2 regions of the Oceanobacillus sp. FSL K6-2867 genome follow, and region 2 is predicted to be linked to the other one. Evidence: riboswitches for the same ligand, from Rfam matches in the RefSeq annotation. Region 2 holds a riboswitch; the other holds the start of a gene.
What was found. A riboswitch is a leader RNA that binds a small molecule or an ion and turns the genes downstream of it on or off. The one in region 2 is predicted to bind thiamine pyrophosphate.

Region 1 (8,238 bases), 1.5 Mb from region 2:
ATAATTCTTTCTGAAGAGACCTCTTCTTTGCATTTCAGGAACAATCAGTTCCACAAAGTCTTCTAAACTGCCTGGTAATGTAGGAGGCATAAGATTAAATCCGTCAGCAACACCAGCTTCAAACCAGACCTCCATCTGATCCACAATGTCTTCGGGTGTACCTATCAATGTATGATGTCCACCGCCTGCACTAAGATAACCTAGTAATTCTTTTACTGTAGGTTGTGTATCATGAATAATTTCCAGTATTGTTTCGTAACGTCCAACTGGACCAGTAAATTCTTCTACTGGAGGTAATGGAGGTACTGCTTTATCAATTTCCCAATTTGAACAGTCCTGCTGAATAAAGAAACTCAACTGTTTTAAAGCAGTTTCGATAGGTAATTGCTCATCTAATGCTGCTTTTTTGCCTAAAGCTTCCTCACGCGTATGCCCTACATAAGTGACTAGGCCAGGGAATACTTTAATATGTCTATTGCTGTCTTCGCTTTGTTTAACTTGTTCATCTAATTTTTTACGAAAACTTTTTGCTTGCTTTAAGTTCCACGACACGGAATAGACTGCATCGGCATATTTTGCGGCTAATGCAATGCCTTGTTTAGATGCTCCCGCTTGCATGGATACTGGTTTGCCTTGCGGACTTTTGGGTGTGGTGGATGGGCCATGCACTTTAAAATACGTACCATCGTGATGAAAAGGCTGAATGTTTGATGGATTTATCAATTTCCTTTCTTCTCGATGATGCAGAAACGCATTATTGTCCCATGAAAGAAATAACTTGTTCATTAAAGCAGCGAATTCATCTGCCTTTTCATAACGTTTGTCACGAGGTGGCAGTTCTTCCATACTATGATTCATCGCCTCAAAATCAGTCATGGAGGTAACGAGATTCCAGCCAACTCGCCCTTTTGTAATATGGTCTAAACTTAAGAGCTGTCGTGAAGCTGTGAAAGGATTAGAAAAAGTGCTTGAAATTGTTGCAACTAATCCAACATGATTTGTCACTTGCGAAATAGCTGTTAAATTGACTACTGGATCAAACCAAAATGCTGGCATATCACTGGCATTTTTAGCTGGAAATGATTGATTATCAGCAAAAAATACTGCGTCAAAATAACCTTTTTCCGCTACTTGTGCTAAAGATTGATAATAAGAAATATCCCCAATATGTTCAACGCTTGAGTCAGGCATTAACCAAGCAGCTTGATGGTGTCCACAACCATACAGCAAAATACCTAAATGCAGTTGTCTTTCTTTCGTTTTTGTCATTTTATTTGCACCTCAACATACATCATTATTAACTGTCTTGTATATTCCGTTTTTGAAGGATCAGCTATCGTATTTTAAGCTATTAGTTCATTGTCAAACCGCCGTCTATTGTGAAATTTTGACCTGTAATACCGTCTGCATTTTCCGAAGATAAATAAGCGACCATATTGGCTACATCTTGAGGTGTAGTCACTTTCTTCAATGGCGTTGATTGAGCAATTAAATCGAATACTTCTGGTGTTGTAACGGCACTCGCGTTAGTTGTTTTTAATAATCCACCTGAAACTACATTCGCTTTTATACCATATACACCTAATTCGGAAGCGATATTCCGTGTAAAACCTATTAACCCAGCTTTAGCTGTTGTATATTCGTGATAGGGTACAACAGGATTTTGATATAAATTTGTACCGATGCTTATAATACTTCCATTTTGCCGTTCAATAAATTGGGGGATGACGCTTTGAATTACATTAAAAGCTGCTTTTAACGTACCATCTAGTTGTTTTTGATAATCATCCCATGTAAGTTCTGTGAAGGATTTTTGTTTGGTTGGATCAAACTTGAAATCTACCAATGCATTATTGACGACAACATCTATTTGGCCAAAATATTCCGTTGCTTTTTTTATCAATTCATCTACTTCTTTACGATTTGTTACATCAGCCTGAATTGCAATAGCATTCTCTTCACCAATCTCAGAAACGAGCTTCTCAGCAGCTTCTTTGCTTTGATAGTAGTTGATAACCACTTGAAATCCTTGCTGTGCCAATGTCTTTACAATAGTTGCCCCTAACCCTCTGCTGCTTCCTGTTACTAATACTGTTCTAGTCATCCTAACAACTCCTATTAATAAAATGATAGATAAAATAAAAATACGCAACCATCCCATAGGAAAGCTGCGTAAAAACAAATAACTACATATTAAAAATAAGGCATAAACGTTCTTTAAGTATGTATTTAGAGTTTACACTTTCCTACGCTAGTTTCAACTAGTTCAGGTTCAAAGGGTTTGAGTAATACTCATCTCAGTTAAATAACACCCCTAGTGCATATAATTAAGTTATATTCAATGTTATAATCTTAAGAAATTTATGTCAAGGGAATAGGGCTGGTTAACATAATTTTATGATTTTTGCTATAAAACGTGATTGTTTTTTTATTCAATTTATACTCTTAATCATAATGGATTCATATTTATAATCGATCATTAATTAACAAGTTTAGGTTTCTTAAAAGGTTAGTTTAAATTAGAGTTCATAACAATGAAATCATTTGGATCCTTAATTTTAAAAACCTTCATATTTAGCAAATTGTTCAAATGTATTTTCATTATCTATCAAACCACATATTCCACATTGAATACGGTATTTTGGCCCCTTATACATCTGATGGAACATTTCTGTATTCTCATCTGTATAACTTTCCAGTAATTCTCCAGTTTTTGCATCTAGTTTAACAGGTATTGCGATTTGCTCAATGAGATTAAAGCGGGATTTATTTGTTTTGCAATTTGGACAACGGTATGGCTTCATCCGTATTGCACCTCCATATGTCTTTTAGTGATGACGGTCATTTTCTGATTTTCATGTTTATTGTGGCCTATTTGCTTTTTATTATTCGGGAAACTGTTTGTTTGGGGAGTTTTGTTTTGGTTAATGAGCTTCTAAAACTTTAATATGGAACAATTTACTCTTTTCGTATTTATTGATAAAAATTAAAAATTCCTATTGAAAAGTAAACGCATTCATATTATAATATGATAAAACGTTTTACTATATTATCATGCATTTAACATAGATTATAGGGGTTAAATATAAGATATTTAAGTATATATAATAAAACGTTTTACTATGTATAGGAGGGGCGAAATGAAAAAACTGTATGGTGTTACTACAGCAATGATAACTCCGATGTATGAAAATGGAGAAATCAACCTAGAAGGCACGAAGGAATTAACGAATTTTTTAATTGATAAGGGTGTTGATTGTCTTTACCCATTAGGAACAACAGGAGAAATGTTTAAGCTTTCGGTATCTGAGAGGAAAAGGGTTGCTGAAGCGGTTATTCAAACAGCGAATAATAGGGTGAATGTTTTTATCCATGTTGGTGCTATGAATCAAAGAGATACAATTGATTTGGCCCAGCATGCATATGAAGCTGGAGCAGATGGTATTGGTGTCGTTACACCTGCATTCTTTAGCGCAAATGATTATGAAATTGAAGAATATTATGCAACAGTTTCAAAGAAACTACCAAGTGATTTCCCTATTTATCTATATAGTATTCCTCAGCTATCAGGAAATGAGTTATCCATCCCAGTTGTAAAAAAATTAGTAGAAAAATATGAAAATATAATAGGAATTAAATATAGTTATCCTGATTTTGTGATGTTAAAAGATTACTTAGCTGTTGGAAATGATGGATTTTCCGCATTAACCGGTGCAGATTCCTTATTCTTACCTGCGTTGGCACTGGGATGTGATGGTGTGGTTTCAGGTGTTTCCTGTGTTTTCCCAGAACCATTTGTTGAGATATACAAAGCTTATCAAAATAAAGAATTAGATAGGGCAAGAGAATTACAAAGACATGCAGACAAGTTAATTACATTATTAAAAGGTGGTTCTAATATGTCTTATTTTAAAAAGGCTATTGAATATAGGGGAATCCAAGCAGGTTCTGTTAAAGCACCTCAATTAGATATCGGCAGTCAGGAGGAAAAAGAACTGATTGAAAAACTCGATGGGTGGAAGTTAAACATTCCTTTGGTAATCCGATAGCCTTTCCGTTATTCTGTATGGAAGAATGATGTTACGGAGGCGGAAGTTAATGAAGAAAATTACGATAAAAGATGTTGCAAAAGATGCAGGAGTTTCCATTAGTACCGTGTCAAAGGTCATCAATAATAAAGGATACATTGGAAAAGACTCACGTGCTAAAGTGGTGGAATCTATAAAACGCTTAGGATATAAAGTAAATGCAAATGCAAGAAGTTTAAAGTCTTCGAAGTCTAATAAGGTTGCGGTTCTCATATCCGATATTTCGAATCCTTATTTAATGTCAATTGCAAAAGAAGTTGAAAAAACGATTCGTGGTTTGGGTTTTCATATGATCCTTGTAAGTCACAGTGATGAAGAAGGAACAGAGAATGCTGCCCTACAAATTATTATAGAACAGCAAGTCGCTGCTATTGTTGTTATTCCTACAGGTGGAAATCAGGATGTGTTCCAAAGTATAAAAAAATCAAATATTCCAGTTATTTCTGTTGATAGGGAAATTGAAAATGTAGAGACTGATTTAATTGTAGACGATAATTATTATGGATCGTTTGAAAGTGTTAGATATCTTTCCGAACTTGGGCACAAACGTATAGGCATTATATATGGACATACAAGAAATTCAATTGGACGAGATAGATACCAAGGAGCCATGGATGCAATAAAACATTTCAATTTAGATTCGGATCTAACATTAATAAAGGAGACGAACTTTAAAGAAGAATTAGCATATAGAGCAACAATGGAATTAATGCGGCTTCCAGATGCTCCTACTGCAATCTATTCTTGTAATAATACTATGACTATAGGAGTTTTAAAAGCATTAAGAGATTATGGTGTTCATATTCCAAATGAAGTCTCTATTATCGCATTTGGGGATCAGAAACAGTGGGAATTATTTGTTCCCAAACTAACTTTAATGACACAACATATAAGTAGAATTGGAATTGAAGCATCTATTATGTTAAAAAATCGCTTAATGTTAGATAAAAGATTTCCTGAAAAAAAGATTGTTATTAGACCAACTTTAGTAGAAGGTCAATCGTGTCGAAAAATTACTTAAATTGGAGGTAAATATCTATGAAAAAGTTTATTTCGTTCTTCTTAATTTCTAGTTTAGTTCTTTTCTTAGCTGCTTGTGGTAATTCAGACAGTAAAGCGGGAAGCTCTGCTGATCAAGAGACAGGTTCAAGTTTTCCTGAAGACCAAATTGAAGTAGTCGTTCCTTTTGCTGCTGGTGGAGCATCTGACTTAGTTTCTCGTACGATTGCAACAGAAATGGAAAAGGAACTTGGTGTACCAGTTGTTATAACAAATAAAACTGGAGGCTCTGGTGCAACTGGTTTACTTTCCGTTAAAGATGCCAACCCAGATGGATACACAATCGGCTATGTACCAGTTGAATTAGCAATGTTGGAAAGTCTGGGATTAGCAGAAATAAGTCCTGAAGATTATGCAGCATTAGGTCAATTAATGACAATCCCTGCTGGAATTATTGTTAGCGGAGATGCTCCTTATAATTCAGTTGAAGAATTTGTTGAACATGCAAAAGAAAATCCTGGAGAAATCAAAATAGGTAACTCAGGTACTGGATCCATTTGGCATATTGCAGCTGCAGCATTTGCTGGAGAAGCGGACATAGAAATTGGACATGTTCCATATGATGGTGCTGCACCAGCTGTAACCGCTTTAATGGGTGGTCATATTGATGCTGTTACAGTTAGTCCATCTGAAGCAATTTCTGGTATTGAAAGTGGGGATCTTAAAGTGCTTGCTGTTATGAGTGAAGAACGTGATGTAAATGCTCCCGATTCTCCTACATTACAGGAATTAGGGTATGATATAAACCTTGGAGGATGGGGTGGTTTTGTTGCTCCAAAGGAAATTCCAGAGGATGTATTAGAAGCATTAAAAGCTGCTTTTGAAACAGCATATAATAGTGATGCATTCCAAAAACTATTAGAAGATAGAGGGATGAACCCTGACTATAAACCAGGAGATGAGTTCCAGGAATTTGCAAAAGATCAATATGATTTCTATAGTGAGTTAATTCCTACAATCGAATTTGAATAAGAATTAAATCTCTTACTTGGTCTGAAGGGAGGAAAGGTTATGAGAGCTGCAAATTTGATGTTTAGTATTGCTATTATCGGGATTTGTGGATTTCTATTTTCAGAAACTTATCAATTCACAACAATGTTTGCTCAAGATGGTATTGGTCCAGCGTTTTTCCCTCGAGTTATATTAGCATTGATTATTATTACACAACTGTTCGAGTTAGTAAAAAGCTTTAGACTAGAAAATAGCCCGATGGTTCCGAAAAGTATGTGGCCAAATTCTATCAGACTAGTGATTTTTATTGCAGTTGTTATATTATTTATTAGTTTATTAGGGGTTGTACCATTTATCATTAATGCTAGTATTTCGTTGTTCTTATTATGTTTAATATTGAGGCTGCCTTTTTTCCCTTCCGTATTAGCATCAGTGGGATTGAGTGTGGTTGTGTACATCATCTTTAAAGAAGGTTTTAATATTATGATTTAGAAAGGGGAGTGGTTTCTTATGGAAATTATTGCTCAGTTATTCGCACCAGGTACTCTGCTGTTTATGCTTATAGGCGGTGTTGTGGGACTATTCATAGGAGCACTTCCCGGATTAAGTGCAACCATGGGTGTCGCAATTCTTACTCCTTTGACATTTTGGTTACCTCCTGAACAGGGGTTAGCAATGCTGATTTCTATTTACTGTGTTGCTATTTTTGCCGGGGGAATTCCTGCAATATTGGTTAATACCCCTGGAACACCGGCATCTATGGTGACCACGTTTGAAGGATATCCATTAACCAAACAAGGTAAAGCCGGTATTGCTTTAGGGATTAATGCTATCTATTCGGGATTAGGTGGAATTATTAGTGTTATCTTTCTAATGCTTCTTGCTCAACCGCTGTCTAGTTTTGCTCTCCGGTTCGGTGCTGTTGAATATTTTGCTCTTGCATTTTTCGGCTTATCGATGATTATTAGTGTTTCTGGTAAATCGATATCAAAAGGACTTATTAGTGGTTTCATTGGTTTATTCATTGCAACCATTGGACTTGACCCAATTACAAGTACACCACGGTTTACCTATGAACTGAGCGGATTATATGAGGGGGTTTCCTTCATTCCAATTATGATAGGATTGTTTGGTTTGGGTGAGGTTTTTTATCAATTCCTTACAAAAGGGGATAAATTTGCTGCAAATAAAAAGAATACTAAAAAGAAAGTTGGAAGAATTCTTCCAAATAAAGAGGAAAGAAAAGAAATGCGAAAGCCGTTTGCTATTTCTGCGATTCTTTCTCCTATCATTGGAGCAATTCCAGGAGCAGGTGGTGATATTGCCTCTATCATTACCTGGGAACAAAGTAAGCGATTTACAAAGGGAAAGAAAAAAGAAGAATATGGAAAGGGTTCATTGGGAGGGCTTGCGGCAACTACTTCTGCTAATAATGGTGTTATCGGTGGAGCTTTTACGACCATGCTTACACTTGGCCTTCCAGGCGATTCTGTCACAGCGATTTTAATTGGTGCTTTAATGATGTATGGAATGCAACCAGGACCAAATTTATTTGTAGAAAGTCCAGATATTGTATTTCTCATTATTGGCTTACTATTATTAGCTAATATTCTTGTGATTGTAGTAGGTTTATTAGGTGCTAATCTATTTTCTCGTATTATACTTATCAAACAGGAATATATATGGATTTCTGTTATTCTATTTAGTATTATTGGTGCCTTTGCTCTTAATAACTCTTATTTTGACGTATGGATTGTACTAGTTAGTGGAATAGTAGGTTTGATTTTTAGAAAATTAGATTACCCACTAGGACCTTTAATTCTTGGACTTTTATTAGGACCGATGGCTGAATCGAATCTGCGGAGAGCATTAGTAATGGGGGGAGATCAACCTCTTGCTGTATTCTATACAAGTCCAATCGCCATGATCTTAATTGGTATTTCCGTTTTATCATTAGGTATTCCAATTATTCGAAGTTTCTTTAGTAAAAGAAAACAAAATGCTTAGGTTACGATGGAGGTATATTATGGAAGCCCCAAAAATTACAATCGTTGGCAGTATTAATATGGATTTAATGACTTCTGTTCCGAGAATACCTGAACAGGGAGAAACATTGTTAGCAAACTCCTTTATTGTAAAG
Region 2 (8,238 bases):
CATTTTTGTAAATAATAAATATTTAATAGAAATGGAGGTCTAGTTTAATTGGTCGAAAACTCAGGAGGATTAAGTAGATTTTATACTTTGCCTGTCCCCAAAATCAGCCCAAAGCAGCCTAAAATGGTTCCGATCATCCATCTAATGATTGGAACCATTTTTTAGCAAACTTACCATATAAGCTGTTCTTTATTTTATAAATAACAGTGAGTATTCACTGCAGCTTATACTTACTCATCCAGCTCCCGTTTTTTAAATACAATAACGGTTGCAACTATCCCTGCAATCACCCAAGCTACAATGATACCTAAGTTTCCAAGTACATCACCAAAACCTGATCCTGCTTCAACAGCATTGGCTAGCTCAATCAATTGAATATTTGGTAAATAATCAATGACAGAAAGGATAGGATACTCTTCCACAAGCGCTTGGAACATCGACCCAAAACCGAAAATAAACATAACTGGTAAAATGAGTACAGAAGCTTCAATAACGGTTCTAGAGACTAATCCCATCAGTGTTCCTAAAGCAATGTAAAACAAACTGGAAATAACAATCGCAATTACTATAATACCTATATTCGCAGGTTCATAACCCATTATCATTGTACAAAGAATAATTGTTATTGCAGATAAAATAAAGGTTACTAAGCTTTTGCCACCAAGGATTTCCGGTATAGTTGCTGGTGAAAGCATCAGTCCACGCAGTGTATTCTTTTCTTTCTCTTCAGCTATAATCGAACATTGCAGGAATGCTGTTACAAGCGATAAGGTCAAGTTAATTACTAAAAAGTGAACTTCTACCGTAATATTTTCCATCCTACTATAGAAGAAAGCAAAAATGAGCGGCATCAGAATTGTTGTGGAGACATACATATTCTTATATAAATCCTTCATATCCTTTTGGAAAATTGCAATTACACGCTTCATTGAAAAAGTCATACTAATTCCCTCCCTGTTACTTCTACAAAAATATCTCCCAATGTTGGTTCATTTGAATGAATGGATACAATCTGATCGGTTGATAAATAGTTATAAATTTCATCCGCGCCTTTTGATCCACCTGGTAAATTTAACTTCCGGCCATCTTTTAATTCAACTGTTACAGAGGTATCCGAAAATTGTCTGCGCAGCACTCTTGGCTCATCGAGCAATTGGATTTTCCCTTTATGCAGGAATGCAACGCGTTTACATAGTGCTTCTGCTTCGCTCATATCATGTGTAGTCAGAAAAATCGTTGTTCCTTTTTCATTCAATTTGCGGAGTCCATCATGAATATGCTTGGAGTTTGCGGGATCTAAAGCAGATGTTGGTTCATCTAAAAACAACAATTCCGGTTCATGCAGGAAAGCTCTTGCTAACGTTACACGCTGCAGCATTCCTTTGGAAAGCTTTGAAACTACCTTTTTCGTATCCTCCGTCAAGTTAACCATCCCAAGGACTTCATTAATTCGTTTTGTTGGTACATCATAAAGATCGCAATATAGTTTCAAATTGTCATAAATTGATAAACGTTGGTATAACCCGCTATTATCTGTAATAACCCCAATTTTTTTTCGATAGGATGGCTTATTTAAGGAAGCTGCTGGTATATTAAATACAGAAGCATCTCCAGAGGTCTGGATCAATTGTCCAGTGAGAATTTTTATTGTTGTCGTCTTCCCGGAACCACTCGGACCTAAAAAACCAAATGTCTCTCCTTTTTTCACTTGAAAACTTACATCTTCCAATGCAGCTTTATTGCCAAAAATTTTTGCTAATGATTTCACTTCAATAATGTTTTCCAAAATTCTTCCTCCCCGTAAATCACTTTTGTTTGTGACTCTAGATTAAATGGAAAATGAAGTGAAAACAGCATATTTCTAATGAAAAGAGTATTTTTCAAGGTGAATGGAGTATATTTTGCAGTGAATTATCTAATTAGTAAGCCTTGATTTTCCGCTTTTTCCAATGAACGGAGCTTATTTAAGGCCGAGCAGATCTTTTAATTCTGCCATTTTTGTTTTTGAAAGTGGCACTTGTGACTTTTCCTTATCATCCAAAATCAAACTATAGCTATTTCGGGTCCATGTAATTACCTCGCGAACCTTCTGTAAATTTACAATATAGGATCGGTGACATCTGAAGAATCCAAAATGCTGCAAGCGGTCTTCTAAATTGGTTAAGGTGAGTGAGCTTGGAAATGCTTCTCCTTTTATGTAAATATTTGCTTGACCATCATTACTCTCAATGTAGTCAATCTCGGGTGGGTCAAATAAAACAATTTTGTCATTGACCTTCGTTGGAATTTTATTCAATTGAATTGGCTTTGGACCTTTCTCATTATCTGTTTCTTCTGCTGGAATTAATTCTGTATCCTTTTCTTCTGCTGCATCTTCCTCTGTTTCTGTCTCAATAATTCGTAGTCCATCTTCATCCAGCCGATAAACACAATCAGCGACCGTAACAGCACTCTCCATATTTCCAGTTAATATAAGTATGCTTTTGCCTATTTCTTGTATTTTTCTCGTGATATTAATAAATACACGTTTTGTTTCCATGTCTACATTCAAGTCCGGCTCCTCAAAAACAAATAAAGAAGGTGCCTGAATTAGTAAACGTCCATATTGCACACGTTTCATCTCCGAAAATGTTAAGTCTCTAATTCTTTTATTCTTCTTTTCTTGCAGCTGTGTTAAATGGATAATTTGTTCTAACTCCAGTTCCACTTCATATAGTTTATTAAAAAAACGTAAATACTCAGAAACCGTTAATCTCTCATACATCCCTTCTTCAAAAAAACAAATGCCAAGGTTGTTCAAAAATCTCCGTTTGTCTTCTGCAATGGTTACATTTTTAACCCGAATTTCCCCATTTACCACAGGGATTTTTCCAAGAATCATATTTAAAAGCGTACTCCGAACATTTAGTGATGAATAAATTGCTGTAATATGTCCTTCAGCAATTTCTAAATTAAAAGCGGAAAACAGCTGTGTATCTTTTTCATGTTTTTCTATATTTTTCATTGTTAAAATTGTCATTTTATCAGCCTTTCATTATTCCGTCTTTTGTGGATGTAGGAATTGATGATGTAATTATCCTCTATGGGCAACTGACTGTGTAAAACATTTGTTTATAACAGTATTCAGTATGTTACTTTTATAACTCTTCTGTATAGCAGACTACATTAGTTATACCATGTTTTCCATGTTAATAATGACAAAAGTTAAAAAATTTGTTAAGCTTAGAGTTGAATTCAAATGTATATCGTTATTTAAACTACTAGGGGTGCCCAAAATATGGGCTGAGAGGGAAGCGTACCAATTCCCGACTCTTATGGACCTGATCTGGTTAATGCCAGCGGAGGGAAGTAGTCTGACATATGTCCAAACTATTTTTCACACGTATCAAGCTGGGTCCCAATGGATCTAGCTTTTTTTGCGTCCAATTCCAGCAACGCGGCCGCAGCTGAATTCCAAAATTCAGTGACCAGGACTTGCTGTACAGAAGTGCACTGATTTATATCACTGCCTTTTGTATTACCCCAGAAATGGAGGAACTGATGAATCGAACACGTTTATTAACTACCATGGCTGTATTTATTGCAATCGGCACGATTACTGCTCAATTGCTATGGTTTCCCGCTGGAATCGCTAGAGCCTATCCTGTTCAGCATGCAATTAATGTCATGACAGCAGTTACGCTCGGACCAGGACCAGCCGTCGTTATCGCTTTTATGATCAGCTTACTTCGCAATATGCTCGGGCTAGGTACATTATTAGCATTTCCAGGTGCAATGGTTGGTGCCTTTTTAGCAGGCTACCTTTATAAAAAATCCGGAAAAAATGCACTGGCTGCTGTTGGCGAAGGCGTTGGAAGCGGGATTTTCGGTGCACTTTTCGCTGTACCATTTGCTTCTATCTTTATGGGAAGCTCTGCCGGAGCATTTGCCTTTATCCCACCTTTTTTAGTTAGTAGTATTACTGGTTCCCTGATTGGCTTATTTATCGTTTCAAGAGTTGCAAGTAAACGTTTAATTCGTCATTAAATTGCACGATTTATACAAGGATTAATAAAAATAACACTTACATGTGAGAAATCTTTCAATAGGACGGTGTATAACCAATGAAACAAGTAGCATGTGCACTTACAATTGCCGGAACAGATCCAAGCGGTGGAGCAGGTATCCACGCTGATTTAAAAACATTCCAAGAGCTGCAAAGCTATGGAATGTCCGTTATTACCTCGGTTGTAGCCCAGAATACAACAGGTGTTCAAGCAATTCACCATGTACCACTTAAAATTATTGAACAGCAACTGGACTCCGTGATTTCCGATATGCCTATTCACGCACTAAAAACCGGAATGATCGCCAATCAAGATATGATGGAAGTTATCCAGAAAAAAATAGCAGCCCTTCAAGTTCCATATGTCATGGACCCTGTTATGGTTGCGACGAGTGGAGATGCTTTAATAGAAGAAGAGGCACGTGATTATTTACGCAAGCAGCTTTTACCACTCACCACACTTGTAACTCCAAATATTCCAGAAGCGGAATTTCTAATTGAAGAACCGATTGAAACAACAGCTGATATGAAACAGGCCGCAGAGCTGCTTGTTAAGAAATTCGGTGTTGGCGCTGCCCTAATCAAAGGCGGGCACAGAGAAGGCGAAGCAATTGATTTCCTGTATGACGGCTCAAACATACACAGCTTCTCAGCAGAGCGAATTGATACAAAAAACACGCATGGAACTGGCTGTACGTATGCAGCTGCAATTACTGCCTATTTAAGTAAAGGATTATCTTTGTATGACGCTGTTAAAAATGGAAAGGAATTTGTCACTGCGGCAATTAAGCATTCCTTCGATCTTGGATCTGGAAGTGGTCCAACAAACCATTGGGCAATACGGAAAGAAGGTGCTAAACATGAATTCACAAATTATTAAAAGCGTACGGGAAAAGACACCACTCATTCATCATTTAACGAACCAAGTTGTGATGAATTTTACCGCAAATGGTCTATTAGCCTTTGGCGGCGCTCCCGTAATGGCAAAAGCCGAAGAGGAAGCAGAGGATATGGCTTCTATTGCGGATGGTCTTTTAATAAATATTGGTACCTTAACAGCAAACGATCTAGATGCAATGATACTTGCTGGTAAAAAGGCAAATGAAAAAGGAATTCCCGTTGTACTCGACCCAGTAGGTGTTGCTGCAACGACATTTCGGACAGCTGCTGTTAAACAAATTTTAAAAGAGGTAAAGCCTACTGCTATCAAAGGAAATGCAGGTGAATTAGCATATCTAGCCGATATCCCTTGGCAAACAAAAGGCGTAGAATCTATCGGAGATGGTAATGCAGAAGAAATTGCTCAGCGTGTAGCAAAGGCGTACGAAACGACTGCCGTTGTTACCGGTAAAACAGATATTATTTGTACTGGAGAGTCCTGTATCCTAAATCATACGGGGCACCCAACTTTAGCTAAAGTAACAGGAGCTGGTTGTTTGCTAGGCTCTATACTGACTGCCTGTTTAACAACCGATGACCCAATTGAAGAGCAAGCATTGACAGCTGTTCAATTTTACGGATTAGCCGCCTCCCATGCAGCCGCTAGTCCATCAGTAAATGGCTCAGGGACATTTGTTGCGCCATTCATCGATGCCCTTTCACTTGAAGTAGAACAACTGGAGGGAAAATAAGCAATGTTATTTTTACGAAAATATTTTATTATGGGCAGTCAAAACTGTAATCGTGACCCAGCAAAAATACTGGAAGCTGCAGCCAAAGCTGGAATCACAGCATTTCAATTCCGCGAAAAGGGACCTGCATCACTTAATGGTAATGCGAAACTGGAATTAGGCAAGCAGTTACGAGCCATTTGCAGACAGTACGAGATTCCGTTTATTGTAAACGATGATGCCCGGCTTGTTGAATTACTGGATGCGGACGGAATTCATGTTGGTCAGGACGATCAATCGGTAAAGGAGTTGCGTCTGGCTTTTCCAACTAAAATCATCGGACTCTCCCTTTCTAACATGGGTGAAGTTGAAAGAAGTCCACTAGATCTTGTCGATTATATTGGTGCAGGTCCAATTTTTCCCACAACAACCAAAACAGATGCAAAAGCGGCTGTTGGTTTGGAATGGATTCAGACATTACGCACCCAATTTCCAACGCTGCCAATTGTCGGTATTGGTGGGATCAATACGAAGAATGCGAGCTCTGTTCTGCAAGCTGGGGCAGATGGAGTTTCATTTATTTCTGTGGTTACACAGGCAGAGGATATTGCTGGAGCTGTGAAAACTATTTAGGAGAAGATATCCCAGAGTCTAACTACTGGGATATTCTTTAATCCGTAACCTAACAAAGGAAGCAAACTATCAAGTTAACACTTTTCCTGATAAGTCATCCCCATCAACAAACAGGAAACAATCACTATAAATAGAAAAAAATAGTATCCCTCAGCTTATTGCGAAAGCTTTTAATATGAACTGTTACTGTGTTATTGCCATCAACATTCATCAGTTGCCATACATGCTCATAAATTTTTTCTTTTTCAAACGTAATAAATGGATTCTTAGCAAGAAAAAACAAAATTTCCCGCTCTTTGGCGGTTAGAAAGAGAATTTCTTCATCTAAAAATACAGCTTCATTAAAAAATCAACGCCCAGCCCATGTTTATAATGAAAGACTTGCTCATTATAATGTTTATTTGTATAGCGCTGGTATCTTCTTAGGTGAGAATGTACCCGAGCAGCCAATTCTTTCAGGCTGAACGGCTTTGTTAGACAATCATCCGCACCAAGACCTAATCCTCGTATCTTGCTTTCATCCTCACTTTTAGCACTATCAATTAATAATGGTATATCACTTTCTAATCGAATCTGTTCACATAATGTAAAACCATCCATCTCTGGCATCATAAGATCAATAAGCACTAAGGTATAATTATCCTCTTTGAAATCCTCCTAGCCTTCTACCCCAGTTGATGCCCAAGTCACTTCAAATCCTTCTCTAGCTAAGTGATTCCTCATAATCGAGGCAATTTCATAATCATCTTCCACGATAAGAATTTTGCTTTGTTCTGCCATAGGTCCTCCCCTTCTCCAACTCAAGTATAAGTCACTTTATTAACGACAACGCAAAAGTTTATTTTTAGTTAATAATTAGTGGTCAGCTAAATAAATTAGCCTTAACTGCTTACGACAGAACATAAAAAATCCTTTTCTACGTTTCCCATAGAAAAGGATTAAAAGCTAGAAACGCCTATTCCCTTGGCACAATCCCATTTTCCAGAACTTGAATTATTCGATCAACCTCTTCCTCATCGTTCCAATCTCCCTCAGGAATAATAACGTATCGTGCGATAATATAAGAAAAAATAGACGAGGCAACGATTCGAATGATTGTATCGGGATGGGTTTTTATAAGCTGGCCCTTAGCCTGGTAATGTTCAACAATGTTTCTGAGTTTACCAAAAATATCTTTGCCGATATACTCAATAAACTGCTCCTTTAACTCTGGATGAAAAGGAATTTCCTGAATCAGTATCCGTAAAAGGGGCAGGTTTTTTTTAATAAATTCTTTTCTATTCTCAATCATTGCTCGAATAAAGTCTTGAAAACGTTCAAAATCCTGATCAAGAACCTTGTTCATATCTTTTTTTACCATTGGAGCAATCAGCCTCACCATCATCGGTGAAACAATCGATAACAAAAGCCCCTTTTTCGATTTAAAGTGTTTAAAAATTGTCCCCTCTGCAACTTCTGCTTTATTAGCGATTTCACTCGTGGAAGTACCTGCATAGCCTTTTTCTGCGAATAACTCTGTTGCTGCCTCTAATATCGCTATTTGTTTTTTAGTTAATTTCGTTTCACTATTTGTCATCAAATTTCGCCTCTTATCAAGTTAAACATTCCTCTTATCTAACATCATATCGAATAAGTGTCACAGGTAGCAACGAAAAGCATAATTTATATTTTTCGATACTTACGGAGCGTCAAGCCATTTAATAGCATAAATAGCAGTGAAAAGCCAAACAGAATAATTAAATTTAAATATATTTCATTCCAGCCATGTCCCCTCACCATAACGTCCCGCAGAGCATCTGCTGCATAATAAAGGGGTGTAAACGGACCAACCCAGCTTAGCCAATCGGAAATTGTTTCTAAATTAAAAAGACCGGAAAAGAATATTTGCGGAATAACAACAATCGGAATAAATTGAATCATTTGCAATTCATTGTTCGCAAATGAAGAAAT

Region 1: it holds a riboswitch for thiamine pyrophosphate, as region 2 does, so the genes downstream of both, NSQ77_RS15120 (3-oxoacyl-ACP reductase) here and thiW (energy coupling factor transporter S component ThiW) in region 2, are expected to answer to the same signal.

What each region holds. Positions count from the first base shown of each region.
Region 1 covers NZ_CP150144.1:3,115,017-3,123,254, forward strand. The annotation lists gene NSQ77_RS15115 (LLM class flavin-dependent oxidoreductase) at 1-1,269, opposite strand, end outside; gene NSQ77_RS15120 (3-oxoacyl-ACP reductase) at 1,352-2,104, opposite strand; TPP riboswitch at 2,227-2,326, opposite strand; gene NSQ77_RS15125 (DNA alkylation repair protein) at 2,559-2,804, opposite strand; gene NSQ77_RS15130 (dihydrodipicolinate synthase family protein) at 3,141-4,049, shown strand; gene NSQ77_RS15135 (LacI family DNA-binding transcriptional regulator) at 4,099-5,109, shown strand; gene NSQ77_RS15140 (tripartite tricarboxylate transporter substrate-binding protein) at 5,127-6,119, shown strand; gene NSQ77_RS15145 (tripartite tricarboxylate transporter TctB family protein) at 6,159-6,590, shown strand; gene NSQ77_RS15150 (tripartite tricarboxylate transporter permease) at 6,609-8,105, shown strand; gene rbsK (ribokinase) at 8,125-8,238, shown strand, end outside.
Region 2 covers NZ_CP150144.1:1,567,003-1,575,240, forward strand. The annotation lists gene NSQ77_RS07725 (ABC transporter permease) at 231-941, opposite strand; gene NSQ77_RS07730 (ABC transporter ATP-binding protein) at 938-1,786, opposite strand; gene NSQ77_RS07735 (LytTR family transcriptional regulator DNA-binding domain-containing protein) at 1,961-3,019, opposite strand; TPP riboswitch at 3,253-3,364, shown strand; gene thiW (energy coupling factor transporter S component ThiW) at 3,541-4,026, shown strand; gene thiD (bifunctional hydroxymethylpyrimidine kinase/phosphomethylpyrimidine kinase) at 4,104-4,925, shown strand; gene thiM (hydroxyethylthiazole kinase) at 4,906-5,676, shown strand; gene thiE (thiamine phosphate synthase) at 5,680-6,288, shown strand; gene NSQ77_RS07760 (helix-turn-helix domain-containing protein) at 6,413-6,571, opposite strand; gene NSQ77_RS07765 (response regulator transcription factor) at 6,613-6,915, opposite strand; gene NSQ77_RS07770 (hypothetical protein) at 6,946-7,068, opposite strand; gene NSQ77_RS07775 (TetR/AcrR family transcriptional regulator) at 7,244-7,864, opposite strand; gene NSQ77_RS07780 (ABC transporter permease) at 7,951-8,238, opposite strand, start outside.